3 regions of the Bradyrhizobium sp. CCBAU 45321 genome follow, and region 2 is predicted to be linked to each of the others. Evidence: predicted binding sites of a transcription regulator. Region 2 holds the regulator's gene; each other region holds the start of a gene.
What was found. Region 2 encodes LexA, which represses DNA repair genes until DNA is damaged. Its sites were predicted from a motif close to TGTTCNNNNTGTGTTCNG; they were not measured.

Region 1: ACM43_RS07865 (DNA recombination protein RmuC) is a predicted target of LexA. The motif match lies at 3,438-3,455, and genes of this name have one in related genera.
Region 3: ACM43_RS35340 (helicase-related protein) is a predicted target of LexA. The motif match lies at 3,296-3,313, and genes of this name have one in related genera.

The regions. Positions count from the first base shown of each region.
Region 1 covers NZ_LFKZ01000017.1:387,725-392,815, forward strand. Annotated here, with positions in the region: gene dapE (succinyl-diaminopimelate desuccinylase) at 1-698, shown strand, start outside; gene truA (tRNA pseudouridine(38-40) synthase TruA) at 872-1,609, opposite strand; gene fmt (methionyl-tRNA formyltransferase) at 1,729-2,652, opposite strand; gene def (peptide deformylase) at 2,789-3,316, opposite strand; gene ACM43_RS07865 (DNA recombination protein RmuC) at 3,486-4,685, shown strand; gene ACM43_RS07870 (GIY-YIG nuclease family protein) at 4,831-5,091, shown strand, end outside.
Region 2 covers NZ_LFKZ01000014.1:43,378-48,468, reverse strand. Annotated here, with positions in the region: gene ACM43_RS01910 (alpha-hydroxy acid oxidase) at 1-160, shown strand, start outside; gene ACM43_RS01905 (HAD family hydrolase) at 187-810, shown strand; gene ACM43_RS01900 (hypothetical protein) at 969-1,172, shown strand; gene ACM43_RS01895 (molybdopterin molybdotransferase MoeA) at 1,392-2,600, shown strand; gene lexA (transcriptional repressor LexA) at 2,777-3,478, shown strand; gene ACM43_RS01885 (hypothetical protein) at 3,864-4,298, shown strand; gene ACM43_RS01880 (GAF domain-containing protein) at 4,516-5,091, shown strand, end outside.
Region 3 covers NZ_LFKZ01000130.1:592,633-597,723, reverse strand. Annotated here, with positions in the region: gene ACM43_RS35355 (DUF262 domain-containing protein) at 1-1,041, opposite strand, end outside; gene rpmB (50S ribosomal protein L28) at 1,270-1,578, opposite strand; gene ACM43_RS35345 (DUF3108 domain-containing protein) at 2,045-2,860, shown strand; gene ACM43_RS35340 (helicase-related protein) at 3,594-5,091, shown strand, end outside.

The DNA.
Region 1 (5,091 bases), on a different contig from region 2:
GGGCCGCCGAGCGCGGCGAGAAATTCGACCACTGCGTGCTCGGCGAGCCTTCCAACGTCGAGACGCTCGGCGACACCATCAAGATCGGCCGGCGCGGCTCGCAATCCGGCACGCTCGTCGTCGACGGCGTGCAGGGCCACGTCGCCTATCCGCACCGCGCCTCCAATCCGGTGCCGGACATCTCGCGGCTGATCGTCGCGATCTCCGACGAGCCGCTCGACCATGGCAGCGCGCAATTCCAGGCGTCCAATCTCGAATTCGTCTCGGTCGACGTCGGCAACAAGGCCTTCAACGTCATCCCCGGCGAGGCCCGCGCAAGATTCAACATCCGCTACAACGACAACCACACCCAGGCGAGCTTGCGTGAATTGGTCGAGACGCGTCTCGCCAAAGCCTGCGGCAACCGCATCAAGGCCCGCATCGTGTGGGAGCCCTCCAACTCGAACGTGTTCGTGACCAAGCCGGGGCCGTTCACCGATCTCGCGGTCTCCGCGATCGAGGAGGTGACGGGACGCAAGCCCGAGCTGTCGACCTCAGGCGGCACATCGGATGCGCGGTTTATTTCCTTCTATTGCCCCGTGATCGAGTTCGGCCTGGTCGGGCAGACCATGCACCAGGTCGACGAACGCGTGCCGGTGGCGGATTTGGAGAGGTTGACGAAGGTGTATCGCGGGATCTTGGCGCGGTATTTTGCTTGAGGCACTGTTGCCTCCGCAAACACGACCGTCATCGCCCGGCTTGACCGGGCGATCCAGTATTCCAGAGACGGCAGTGATTGAGCCGAGAGGCCGCGGCGTACTGGATGCCCCGGTCAAGCCGGGGCATGACACCGAGGTTTGGCGAGAGCATGCCCGCTCTCTGCGCCGCTCGCCTAATAATCCACCTTCATCAAATACAGGCCCTCGGGCGGGGCGACGATGCCGCAGGCGGCGCGGTTGCGGGCTTTGAGCGCGGCGGAGAGATCGTCGGCGGTCCAGCGGCCCTCGCCGACCCAGACCAGGGATCCCACCATCGAGCGCACCTGGCTGTGCAGGAACGAGCGTGCCGAGGTGATGACATTGATCTCGCGACCATCGCGGATCACGTCGAGCTGGTCGAGCGTCTTCTCCGGCGACTTGGCCTGGCACTCGGTGTCGCGGAACGTGGTGAAATCGTGCTTGCCGAGCAGGCGCTGCGCCGCCGCATGCATCGCCTCAGTGTCGAGCTTGCGCGGCACGCGCCAGGCGTGGCCGACATCGAGCGCGAGATTGGCGCGGGTGTTGACGATGCGATAGCGGTAGTGGCGCTTAACCGCCGAGAAGCGCGCCTCGAAATCGTCGGGCACGATCTCGGCCTCGAGCACCGCGATCGGATGCGGGCGCAGATGCGCGTTGAGCCCGTCGCGAAAACGGCCCGGCGGAAACTGCTTGTCGACGTCGACATGGGCGACCTGGCCGCGCGCATGCACGCCGGCATCGGTGCGGCCGGCGCCGTGCACGCGCAGATCCGCCCCGGTCATCGCCTTCACGGCCGCCTCGAGCGCGCCCTGCACCGACGGCAGCGTGTCCTGCACCTGCCAGCCGAAGAACGGCGCGCCGTCATATTCGATGGTGAGCTTGTAGCGGGGCATCGTGTCCAGTTTCGTCGTCATTGCCCGCGAAGGCGGGCAATCCAGCACTCCGCAGCTTATCCGATTGACCGAGAAGCCTCGGCGTACTGGATACCCCGCCTTCGCGGGGTATGACAGTGTCAGGTGAATTTGGATCCCGCCTTTAACGGCACGCCGCGCAGGAAGTCCGCGGCCTGCATGCGGGCCTTGCCCTCGCGCTGCAGCTCGATGATGCGGATGGCGCCGTCGCCGCAGGCGACGGTAAGCTGATCGTCGAGCACCTCGCCAGGCGCGCCGGAGCCTTGCGCCAATTCGCAACGCAGGATTTTGACGCGCGCATCCCCCAGCTCGGCCCAGGCACCGGGAAATGGCGACAAGCCGTGGATGTGGCGCAGCACCGCGCGCGCCGGCTTGCTCCAATCGATCCGCGCCTCGGCCTTGTCGATCTTGGCGGCATAGGTGACCCCGTCCTCGCTCTGCGCCTTGAGCTGGAGCCCGCCGCGTTCGAGCGCGGCCATCGCGCGCACCATCAGGTCGGCCCCCAGCCGGGACAGGCGATCGTGCAGGTCGAGCGCGGTCATATTGTCCGTGATCGCGATGCGCTCGGCCATGGCGACATCGCCGGTATCGAGGCCGACATCCATCTTCATCACCATCACGCCGCTCTCGGCGTCGCCTGCCATGATGGCACGGTTGATCGGCGCAGCGCCGCGCCAGCGCGGCAACAGCGAGGCATGCAGATTGTAGCAGCCGAGTTTTGGCGCATCGAGGATCGCCTGCGGCAGGATCATGCCGTAGGCGACGACGACGGCCGCATCCGCATCAAACGCGCGGAACTCCGCCAGCGCCTGCTCGGTCTTCAACGTCTTCGGCGTCAGCACGGGGATACCCAGCTTTCGCGCGGCTTCCTCGACCGGCGTCGGCTGCAATTGCAGGCCGCGCCGCCCGCCCGGCTTCGGCGCGCGGGTGTAGACCGCCGCGATCTCGTGGCCATGAGCGACCAGCTCGAGCAGCGTTGGCACAGAGAAATCGGGCGTGCCCATGAAGATGAGGCGGAGGGGCATGTAGCTGCGTTCGGTGAGAGTTCTGGTTCTCCGTCATGCCCGGGCGTGTCCCGGGCATCCACGGTCTTGGCGACAAAGCAAGCAAGGCGTGGATGGCCGGGTCAAGCCGGCCATAACGACCTGAGAGAGCCGAGGCCTACTCCGCCGCGCGCTTGGCGGCTTTCTCGAACTTCTTCATGACGCGGTCGCGCTTGAGCTTGGACAGATAGTCGACGAACAGCACGCCGTTGAGATGGTCGATCTCGTGCTGGATGCAGGTGGCGTAGAGGCCTTCGGCATCTTCCTCATGCACCTTGCCGTCGAGATCGGTGAAGCGCACGCGCACCTTCGCGGGCCGCTCGACCTCCTCGTAATATTCCGGGATCGAGAGGCAGCCTTCCTCGTAGACCGAGAGTTCCTCGGACGAGGCGATAATCTCAGGATTGATGAAGACGCGCGGCGCGTGCTTGGTCTCGCCGTTCTCGTCGCGCTTGGCGAGGTCCATGGTGATCAGGCGCAGCGGCTGCGCGACCTGGATCGCCGCGAGCCCAATGCCGGGCGCGTCGTACATGGTCTCGAACATGTCGTCGGCAAGCTTGCGGATCTCCGCCGTGACCTTCTCGATCGGCTTGGAGACCAGGCGCAGCTGCTTGTCGGGCAGGATGATGATTTCTCTGAGGGCCATGGCCGCGATTTAAGCCGCGCGCCGGATGCGGTCAATGCGGCCCGGAACCCGTTAACCCCTCGCTAACCATAAAACTTCACCTTTCATTAACCATGAAAATTAAGGGCCGGTTAACCCAGAATGTTCCCTCTTCGTTCGCGAGAGTGCAGCGAATCGGCTACAAGGCGGCATGAACGAGATCATTGTCATGCTGGGCGACTGGCCGGTGCGCATCGTCGATGCGCTGATCGGCTTCGGTGCGCTCGTCCTCATCCTGCTGGTTGTGATTGCGGTCGTGATCGCGCGCTCGGGGCGGCGTGGCGCGGAACTCGCCATGGCGAACGCGATCCGGGCCGACGAGCTCGAGGAGCGCCTCGCCCAGGTGCTGCGCGCCCAGAGCGAGGCCTCGGGGCGGGTTGACGCCATGACCCAGGCGCTCGCGGGACGCCAGGCCGAGATGGCGCGGGCGGTCAACGAGCGGCTTGATTCGGTGACGCATCGGGTCGGCCAGTCCATGGAACATTCGACCCGCAACACCATGGAGAGCCTGCGCGCGCTGCATGAACGGCTCGGCATCATCGACAACGCGCACAAGAACCTCACCGACCTCACCACGCAGGTGACCACTCTGCGCGACGTGCTCGCCAACAAGCAGTCGCGCGGCGCCTTCGGCCAGGCGCGGATGGAGGCGATCGTCCAGGACGGTCTGCCCAAGGGCTCCTACGAGTTCCAGTTCACGCTCTCGACCGGAAAACGGCCGGACTGCGTCGTGTTCCTGCCCGACCAGCGCCCGCTCTGCATCGACGCGAAGTTTCCGCTGGAGGCGATGACGGCGCTGCACGATGCCCGCACCGACGAGGAGCGACGCGTCGCCACGCAGCGGCTGCGCAGCGACGTGATGAAGCATGTCAGCGACATCGCCGAAAAATATCTCGTCGCCGGCGAGACCCAGGAAATGGCGCTGATGTTCGTGCCGTCGGAATCGGTCTACGCCGAGATCCACGACGGCTTCGACGACGTGATCCAGAAAGCCTATCGCGCCCGCGTCGTGCTGGTGTCTCCCTCGCTGTTGATGCTCGCGATCCAAGTGATGCAGCAGATCATGAAGGACGCGCGCATGCGCGATGCCGCCGACCAGATCCGCACGGAGGTGATCAAGCTCGGCGACGATTTGGGGCGACTGCGCGACCGCGTCCTGAAGCTGCAGAAGCATTTCGCCGACGTGAGCGAGGACGTCCGCCAGGTGCTGATCTCCGCCGACAAGATCGAGAAGCGCGCAGGCCGCATCGAGGAACTCGATTTCAGCAAGAGCGATGCGCCGGAGGCGCCGCGGCTGGTGGCGACGGGAGCGGCCGAGCTGTTTCCGCGGAAGCTCCAGGCAGGGGAGTGAGATTGGGGCACACTGTCATGCCCCGCGAAGGCGGGGCATCCCGTACGCCGCGGCGGTTGTGATCGAACCGAGACGCTGGTGGTTACTGGATCGTCCGCCCCCCTGCGCAATTGCGCGCGGACGATAAGGGCGGTGAGATGGTCACATGGGTGCACGCCTTTACTACGTCTACATTCTCGCCAGCCGAATTGGCGGCACGCTCTATATCGGCGTGACGAACGATCTCGTCCGCCGAGTGGCGCAGCACAAGTTGAAGGTCATCGAAAGCTTCACCGAAAAGTATGATGTCGTTCGGCTGGTCTACTTCGAGCAGTTCGATGATCCCGAGAACGCGATCAGGCGGGAGAAGCGGCTGAAGAAGTGGAACAGGGCCTGGAAGGTCCGCTTGATCGAGCAGCATAACCCA
Region 2 (5,091 bases):
GGAGCTGCTCGAAGACGAGGTGCTGCGCTGCCTCGGCCTCCTGGGCGCCACCTCATTCGCCGAGATCGATAAATCCTGCCTGCATCCGGCGACCGCCACCAACGCGCCCAGCGTGTTCAGCGCGTTCCCGCTGTTCGATCACGAGCCCTATCGTTACTGACGCGCCATACTGAAGTGAAGGACGCAATGACATCGCTCTCTCCCGGCAGCGCGGATGCGCTGCTGTTCGACCTCGGGCGCGTTGTGCTCGACATCGACTTCTCCAAGGCGATCGCCTGCTGGGCGGGACATGCCGGCTGCCAGCCCGAGGCCATCATCGCGCGCTATGTGCGCGACGAGGCCTACCGGTTGCACGAGATGGGCAAGATCAGCGATGCGGACTATTTCGCCTCGCTGCGGTCCTCGCTCGGGATCGGCATCTCGGATGCGCAATTCCTGGAAGGCTGGAACGCGATCTTCGCCGGCGAGATGCCTGATATCGCCGAGCTGCTGCCGCGGGCGGCGAAGCAGATGCCGCTCTATGCCTTCTCCAACACCAATCGGCCGCACGTCGACTATTTCTCGAAGGAATATGCCGGTCTGCTCGGCCATTTCCGCGAGCTGTATCTGTCCTCCAGCATCGGCCTGCGCAAACCGGATGCCGAGGCCTTCGACCATGTCGTGGCGGCGATCGGCGTGCCGGCCGAGCGCATCGTGTTCTTCGACGACCTCGCCGAGAACATCGAGGGAGCGCGGGCGCGGGGGTTGACCGCCGTGCATGTCACCTCGCCGCGCGATGTCGGGAACGCATTGAAAGCACTGGGGATCTGAGCCGCGGGAAAGCCCGGAGCGCGCTCACTTGCCGGAACAAAAACTGCTGAAATTGTGGAACCTGATCACTTTGTGCATTTTTATACAGAGTTCCGGGAACGGAATACCACCTTTCGGACTCATGAGTCCGTTGGGACTTCTACATTGGACTGATCGACGTGCTGGGCAAGACCTATCTCACCAAGCAAGCCTCTCTCCTGCTCGAATTCGCTAGAACCACCTCGGATTCTGACCTCTCCGCCAAGCTGATCAGCAAGGCCGCCGACCTGAAATCCCAGGCCGATCCGCTGCCCGACAAAGATCAGGGTCCCAAGGCGCCCGACGTCGCGGATTTCAGTCCAGGCGATCCGACGGAGCGTTGACCGATGCTGGCCGTGGCGCTCGTCATTCTCGTCCTTGCCATGGCAATCCTCGTTCCGGTCTGTCTCGCCTTCCGCATCATGCCGCGGCGGAGTTGAGCCGACCTCCTCCACCCCGCGATCACGCAGGATAAATCATCCCGCGTGCTGCTTTGCCTCACGCCTGCACTCGGCTAGAACTCTCGCCGCCCATTGACTGATGTGCTCAGCAGGAGTTCGCCCGTGGCCCTGATGCCGGTTTCTGACGCGCTTGCCGCGGTGTTGGCCGGCGTCGAGCCGCTGGCTGAACAGATGGTTTGCCTCGACGAGGCCTACCATCGTGTGCTCGCCCGCGATGTCGCGGCGCGGCGCACGCAGCCGCCGGAGGCGATGTCGGCGATGGACGGCTATGCCGTGCGCACGGCGGACGCGGCATACGATTCGAGGTTGACCGTCGTCGGTGAGGTCGCGGCGGGCCGGCCGTTCGCGGGAAGCGTCGGCCCCGGCGAAGCCGTGCGGATCTTCACCGGCGGCGTCGTTCCCGACGGCGCCGATGCCGTCGTGATCCAGGAGGACACGGCTGCCGACGGCAAACATGTCACGATCAAGGAAGCCGCCATTTTCGGCCGGCACATCCGCCCTGCAGGCGTCGACTTCCGCGAAGGAGACGTGCTGCTGCGCAAGGGAATCCGTCTCACCGAGCGCGATCTCGCCCTTGCCGCCGGAATGAATCATCCGCATCTCGCCGTCATCCGCCGCCCGAGGGTTGCCGTTCTCGCCACCGGCGACGAGCTCGTGATGCCAGGCACCACGCCTGGTCGTGGCCAGATCGTCTATTCCAACGGCTATGCCCTGCATGCGCTCGCCCGCAGCGAGGGCGCCGAGACCATCGACCTCGGAATTGCCGCCGATACGCTGGAGGCGACGTCCGCCGGCATCCGCAGCGCGCGCGAGAGCGGCGCCGACATCCTGATCACGACCGGCGGTGCGTCGGTCGGCGACCACGACCTGGTCCAGCAGGCGCTCAAGGGCGAAGGCATCGCGATGGCGTTCTGGAAGATCGCGATTCGGCCCGGCAAGCCGATGATGCACGGTCGACTAGGCGCGATGCGCGTGATCGGCCTGCCCGGCAATCCCGTGTCGTCCTACGTGTGCGCCTTCCTGTTCATGGTGCCCTTGATTCGCGCCCTGTCGGGCCGTTCAGCGATTCATCATCAGCGCGAGCGCGCCGTGCTGGGCCGCGATCTCGCCGCCAACGACCAGCGCGAGGATTATCTGCGTGCGCGGCTGGAGGTGCGCGACGACGGCACGCGCGTCGCCCTTCCCGTCAGCCATCAGGACTCCTCCCTGCTTGCGAATCTCGCTGCGGCACAGGTACTTCTCGTGCGTGCACCGTTCGCGCCGAAGGCCGAGGCAGGGACGCCTTGCGAGGTGCTCCGGCTGCCCGTCTGAGCCGCCCAGCCACACGCATTCCGCGAGTTTGGCCGCGTTCACCATAAATTAAGCAGTTGCGGAACACATATCGAACATATAGTGTCCGTTCATGATTTGTTTCGAGGATGTAGCGGCTTATTGCCGACTTCATCGTCTCGGAATCGAACGACATCAACCGGGGGACTTTGGTCGAGATGTTGACGCGCAAACAATACGAGCTTCTGCGGTTCATCAGCGAGCGTCTGAAGGAAAGCGGCGTGCCGCCGTCCTTCGACGAGATGAAGGATGCGCTCGACCTGCGCTCGAAGTCAGGCATCCATCGCCTGATCACTGCGCTCGAGGAGCGCGGCTTCATTCGCCGCCTGCCCAACCGTGCCCGTGCCATCGAGGTGATCAAGCTGCCCGAGCTCCAGGCCGCCGCCGGCAATCGCCGCGGCTTCACCCCGAGCGTCATCGAGGGCAATCTCGGCAAGGTGCGCGCGAGCTCCAGCCCGCCCGCGGACGAGGGCGAGCGCCCGGTCGCGGTGCCCGTGATGGGCCGCATCGCCGCCGGCACGCCGATCGAGGCACTGCAGACCCGCAGCCACACCATCAGCGTGCCGCCGGACATGCTCGGCTCGGGCGAGCACTACGCGCTCGAAGTGCGCGGCGATTCGATGGTCGAGGCCGGCATCCTCGACGGCGACATGGCGCTGATCCAGCGCAACGAGACCGCAAATACCGGCGACATCGTGGTGGCATTGATCGACGACGAGGAGGCCACGCTCAAGCGCTTCCGCCGCCGCGGCGCCTCGATCGCGCTCGAGCCCGCCAATGCCGCCTACGAGGTCCGCATTCTTCCGCCGAACCGCGTGAAGATCCAGGGCAAGTTGATCGGGCTTTACCGGAAGTACTGATACCGGAAGTCTCAAGCGCCGCGCGCGCTTCGATCGGCATCGGCGATCCAGGATCGGAGCGGATACTTGTCCGCTCCGGCTGGACGGTTTCTCTGGTTCTGCGCCGGCTGTCCGGTCCATCTTCCCGCGCGACATTCGCCCGCGCAGGCGCGCAGCCATTTCTGCTTCGCCGGTAGAGTTGTGCCGGCAGTGCTGATAGCTCCGGCCGAATGCAAGGACGCGAGGTTTGTTCCTATCGAATCCGGGAAAGATAATGTGATCGCGTGCTGCGAACGCGAGCCGCAGATTTGCCCATAACCGAGCAGAGCGTTGTATGCTTCCACTCTGATAGAGGCCTGCGCCTCGAAAGAGACGCGGGTCGCTATCCCAGCATGAGGAGCACCCGATGTGTGACTACAGCTTGCATGCCGTCGCGACGCGCCCCGCCGTAGTCGGCGAGACGATCGTCACGACAACCTTCCGCGGCACCTCGACGCGCGGCTTCGCTTCTGAAGCCGATCCCTCCGTCGCGGTCTGTCTGCTGCCGGGAACGGAGCTCGCTTTCGCCGACGACGTCCGCTACGACAACCGCTGGATCTGGACGCGCACCGTGAACTCTCGCGTCGGCAAGTTCGGCAAGATCGACCCGCACATTCCCGATCGCCATCATGACGCGATCGAATTTCCCGACGGCAAATATGTGCTGGTGACGCAGCTCGTCGAAGGCCAGCGCGCGACCGTGCTGCAATTGCCGGTGACGCAGCCGGCCCCCGAGCGCGAGCACAAGCCGCAGACCGTCGCCGACACGCGGCCCACGATCACGCGCCTGCCGATCGGCTGACGCCCTTCGGCCGAAAGGCCGAGCCCGGGATTGAAATTGCCGTCGCCGGCCGAGGCCGGCGAGCCCGGTGGGTTTTTGTTTCAGGACATTCGATCGGCGAGCCCGCCGCCGCGCCTCGTCGCCGCATGAAGTTTGGGCCGTCCTGCCTGAATTTTGAACGTTCGCTCCGCAGCCAAATGACCGATGCTGCAGTGGCTTGAGGCGGCGGACAGGCTCGATGAAGACCTTCATTCGCGTCGTTGAACTCTGGGTACCCGACCGGACGCGCATGCGGCTGGAATTCGGCGGCGGCCTCTACGACGAAGGGCTGTCCGCGTTCAAGGCCGTCAGCGAAGAGCTGCACTTCGGATATGACGAGGGACTTCCAGGCAAGGCCTGGGCCTGTGGCCACCCCGTCATCCTCACGAAATTCGCCAACTCCTATTTCAAGCGGACCGATCAGGCCGCTGCGGCCGGCCTCACCTGCGGCGTGGCGGTGCCGGTGTTCGCGGGCGAATTCCTGCAAGCCGTGCTGGTGCTGTTCTGCGGCGACGACGAGGCGCACGTCGGCGCGATCGAACTCTGGCACAACGATCCTGATCTCTCGCATGAGATGGGGCTCGTCGATGGCTATTACGGCACCGCGGACATGTTCGAATTCAACTCCCGCCACACCAGATTTCCGCGCGGCTTCGGCCTGCCCGGACGCACCTGGAAGGCGGGCCTGCCACTGATCATCAAGGACTTGCACGACGCCAAGAGCTTCTTGCGCTGGGAGGACGCCGCCAAGGTCGGGATCAATCTCGGCGTCGGC
Region 3 (5,091 bases), on a different contig from region 2:
TCGAATCTGCTCGAGGGCGGATTGGTCCACGGTGGTTGGCAGGTCTTTATGGCCTGAGAAGTAATAGGCAAACCACAAAGACGCGTCGCGATACACGACAGAAGATACGTCCGTAACTCGGAGACTTGCTCTGTCCTGAAAGACCGAATAGGCCTCCGGAACGAAGTTTCGAGCAGACGTATTTGATGCCGACTGCACAAAGAAAGTCATGTACTCGAGATTCGGCTCTAGGCTATCAAAGCGAGCAAAGAACAATAGCCAGCTAAGAGTGCTTGCTTTGTTTAGACGGACTGCGATGGCTTTTTCGCGCGAGCTTGAGAAGAAGCGAATGCTCTTCTCGGCTCTCTCCAAGACGGTAGAAGAGAATCCAGAACGATCTTTGAATCTCTGAGAAACTAGTGCTTCAGTGCTTTTGGTCGCAAAAGTCTTCGCCTCCAAAAACAACAGAAGTCGAGCTACGATGTCGTCGTAAGCTAGCCTCGCATTCGAAAACCCAATTGTTTTCTTGTTGTTGCTACCAGCCTCAAACTGCTTAACTAGGTCCTTCAGCTCTTCACGCGCGGGACCATAGAATGCATTGCGTTGCTCACCTGCGGTCAGCATGCTTGGTTGATTGAGGCGATAGAAGAGTTCGCTTGGTTCGTCGGGCAGATAGTCTGTTATCCTGAAGCATCGAAGCGTGTATTGGTCCATTAGGCGCTTGTCTGTGGGAGACAGGCGCCTGTAGTAAGTTCCGTCCAGTCCTTTGATACGATCGTCTAACGGTGTGATGCTTCCATCGATCGAGAAGTCATTGCGGACAAAATCTCGAAGAGCTGCGAGGCGCTGCTGACCATCCAGCACTTCCATTCGCCCGTCTTTAGTTACGACCAAGAATACTGGCGGTATTGACCACCCTCTAAGCACGGTATCAATCAAACGCCTCTTCTTTGCCGGCGACCAAATCTCTTGGCGTTGAAAATCGGGCTGGAGATCAATGTCGCCACTCTCGATTCTCTCGACAACCGTCTTTAAGTCTGGTTCCCAGGGCGTCAACTTCATTGATAGTTCTCTACCTTTGCGGGAACGATATCAGCTCGTGATTCGGCTGCTAATCAGCAATTAGGATCAATCCCCACACTCTGAGCAAGAGTGTTAGATTCGATCCGGCTTTCGGCATCCCCCACAAACAAAAACGGCCGGATCTCCCGATCCGGCCGCTACTCAAACTCTACTCTGCTAAGCCTACGCCACGCGACGCAACTTAGCCCCGCCCAATTCCGTAAAATCTCAGCTCGCCTGCTTCGCCGGCTGGGCGTCGCCGACCTTCTTCTGGATGGCGCGCTTCAGCTCGAGGGCGCGCGGGGAGAGCGCGTCGGCGCTCGCCTTGAGCAGGAAGGGGTCGAGGCCGCCATTGTGGTCGACGCTCTTGATCGCGTTGGTGGAGACGCGCAGGCGCACGTTGCGCCCCAAAGCTTCCGAGATGAACGTCACGTTGACGAGGTTCGGCAGGAAGCGGCGCTTGGTCTTGATGTTGGAGTGGCTGACCTTGTGGCCGACGAGGGGGCCCTTGGCCGTCAGTTCGCAGCGGCGAGACATGGTAGAAATCCTTTAGTTCGAACCCCCAACGAGTGCGGCCGCCATCTCGGCGCCACGGGGGCAAATTCTGTCGTCCTTGCAGGGAGCGGGCGGACGTATAGGGGGGAAGGGGCCTTGCGTCAAGGTTTTGGGTGGTCTTTTGGAGCCGCCCGGGCGGTGCGCTCCCTCTCCCGCGCTTGTCGCGCCGAAGCCTTTGGCGAAGGCGGATGCGGGAGAGGTCGGAACGCCCCCCTTACCGCCGGATCACCAAAACGGCAATGATTGTCACGCCTTACCATCACATAAAGGGCGTATTCGGCGTCGAAGAGTCCTTTGGAGTTCCCGGGGCTGCACGCTCCGACACATTGTTTGTCGCGGTTTTTGGCTTAAGTAACAGCGGATCGCGCCCCGATTGGATTATTTCGTGCCGACAACGCTTCATTTCGCGCAAGACCTGCGCTCAGCCTGTCTGCGTCCGGCCGGCCGGCTGATGGCGCTTTGCGGCCTGGCGCTGGCCGTTGCGGGCGGCGCGGCGCCGGCGGCGGCGCAAGGCAAGCTCGAGGCGCAATACGAGGCGACGCTGGCGGGCATTCCGGTCGGCAAGGGCGCCTGGAACATCGACATCCAGGACGACGTGTTCTCGGCGGCGGCCGCCGGCGGCACCTCGGGGCTGTTGAAGTCGTTCACGGGCGGGTCCGGCACCGGCGCCAGCCAGGGGCGCGTGGTCAACGGCGCGCTGGTTGCGACCGGCTACCAGGCCTCCACCACCACCCAGAAGAAGACCGAAGAGATCCGCATCACCCTCGACAAGGGCAATGTGAAGGATTTTGCCATCCTGCCGGAGCCGCCGGTCGATCCTGACCGCATCGTCGTCACCGAGGCGCATCGCCGCGGCGTCTGGGACCCCATGACGGCCTCGCTGCTGCGCGTGCCCGGCACCGGTGATCCCGTTTCGCCGGACGCCTGCCACAGCTCCGCGCCCGTGTTCGACGGCCGCATGCGTTACGAGCTCAAGCTCGATTTCAAGCGCATGGAGACCGTGAAGGCGGAGAAGGGCTACAAGGGCCCGGTCGTGGTGTGCTCGATCTATTTCGTGCCCATCGCCGGCTACATCCCGGACCGTCCCGTGATCAAATACCTCGCCGCCCAGCGCAACATGGAGATCGCGTTCGCCCCCATCGCCGGCACGCGCATCCTGGTCCCGTTCTGGCTGAAAGTGCCGACCCCGCTCGGCCCGGCCATGCTGGAAGCGACGAGCTTCATCACGTCGCCCCAGCCGCCACGCGTGGCGAAGACGCAGTAGGCGAGGAGGCCGCACCGCTTTCTCCACCGTCATTCCGGGGCGCGCCCCTTGGCGCGAACTATGGTGCGCCCTTGCGCACCTGAGAATCCATCGGGCTACAGCGACGGTTTCACGATGGATTCCGGGCTCGCGACTGCGTCGCGCCCCGGAATGACGAGCGAAATGGGAGCCCAGAAGCGCGCCCTAATGATTTCAACGACTTACCTACTGTGCATGGGGTTGTTTTCGCACTCTTTGTTTGGCCAGCCCCGCCGCAGGGAATCCATTTGACTCCTCCCCGATTCTGATTCGACTCGCCGCCATCCCCAGCTTTAACCAGTCCGGTCGCTTGTGTGCCTGCGCAAAACTCCATCTAGTCGCAACCAAGACGAGTCCCGCGACATGTTGCGTGAACGGAACGGGACTCGTCAGGGAGTCAGCGATTCGGCCGCGATTCGTTCTAGAGTCGTTCCGAAGCTTAAAGCGAACGGGAAAAGCGTCGCAAAGTGAGACAGTTGCGCGGACTTTGGGGAGGGCGCTTCCACGCCCGCGGTGTGCCCCTCACCCTGAGGAGGCCGCGCAAGCGGCCGTCTCGAAGGGCGAGGGGCTTGGCTCCCCCGGCAGCACCAGCCGGGCCTTCATCCTTCGAGACGCGCTGACGCGCTCCTCAGGATGAGGAACGAAGAGCAAGCCCTCTCCCCGCCCCGGATAGCACTGACATTCGCCCAAATCGCCATTACCTAATCCGCTAGACATGGCTTTCTCCTCCTCCCCCTTCGCCTCCGAGCGCGCACCCGGCGCGGGCGTCACCGCGGTGCTTGGTCCGACCAACACCGGCAAGACCCATCTCGCCATCGAGCGGATGCTGGCGCATCCCTCGGGCATGATCGGCCTGCCGCTGCGCCTGCTCGCGCGCGAGGTCTACAACAAGATCGCCGACAGAGCCGGTGAAGCCAGCGTCGCGCTCGTCACCGGCGAGGAGAAGATCAAGCCGAAGAACCCGCGCTATTGGGTCTCGACCGTCGAGGCCATGCCGCGCGATATTGACGTCTCCTTCCTCGCCGTCGACGAGGTCCAGATCGCCGCCGATCTCGAGCGCGGCCATGTCTTCACCGATCGCATCCTCAACCGCCGCGGCCGCGACGAGACGCTGCTGTTAGGCGCCGCCACCATGCGCCCGATCATCGAGCGCCTGTTGCCGGGCGTGTCCATGATCACGCGGCCCAGATTGTCGCAGCTCGAGTTCGCCGGCGATCGCAAGATCACGCGCCAGCCGCGCCGCACCGCCATCGTCGCGTTCTCGGCGGATGAAGTCTATGCGATTGCCGAGCTGATCCGCCGCCAGCACGGCGGCGCCGCCGTGGTGCTGGGCTCGCTGTCGCCCCGCACACGAAACGCGCAAGTGGCGATGTTCCAGAACGGCGACGTCGATTATCTCGTCGCCACCGATGCCGTCGGCATGGGCCTCAATCTCGATGTCGACCACGTCGCCTTCGCCTCCGACCGCAAGTTCGACGGCTACCAGTTCCGCCGCCTGACGCCGTCCGAATTCGCGCAGATCGCAGGCCGCGCCGGCCGCGCCACCCGCAACGGCACCTTCGGCACCACGGGCCGCTGCGCGCCGTTCGAGCCCGAGCTCGTCAACGCGCTGCAGAACCACACCTTCGATGCGGTGAAGGTCCTGCAATGGCGCAATTCCAAGCTCGATTTCTCTTCGCTCGGCGCGCTCCAGGTCTCGCTGAACCTCGCCCCCGGCCACGAGACGCTGACGCGCGCGCCGATCGCCGAGGACATGCGCGTGCTCGATCACGCCGCCCGCGACGGCGAGGTGCGCGATATCGCGCATGGCAAGGCCGCCGTGGAGCGGCTTTGGGAAGCCTGCCAGGTCCCGGACTACAGAAAGCTGTCGCCGGCCGCCCATGCCGAGCTGGTGACGACGCTGTACGGCTTCCTGATGCGCAAGGGCTGCATTCCCGATGCCTGGTTCGAGTCCCAGGTCACCCAGGCCGACCGCATCGACGGCGACATCGACACGCTGTCGGCCCGAATCGCCCAGATCCGCACCTGGACCTTCGTCGCCAACCGCCCGGACTGGCTGAAAGACCCGGAACGCTGGCAGGGGATCGCGCGGGAGGTCGAAAATAAATTATCGGATGCGCTCCATGAACGCTTGACTGAGCGTTTCGTTGATCGCCGGACCAGTGTATTGATGCGCCGCCTGCGGGAGAACACGAGCTTGAATACTGAAATCG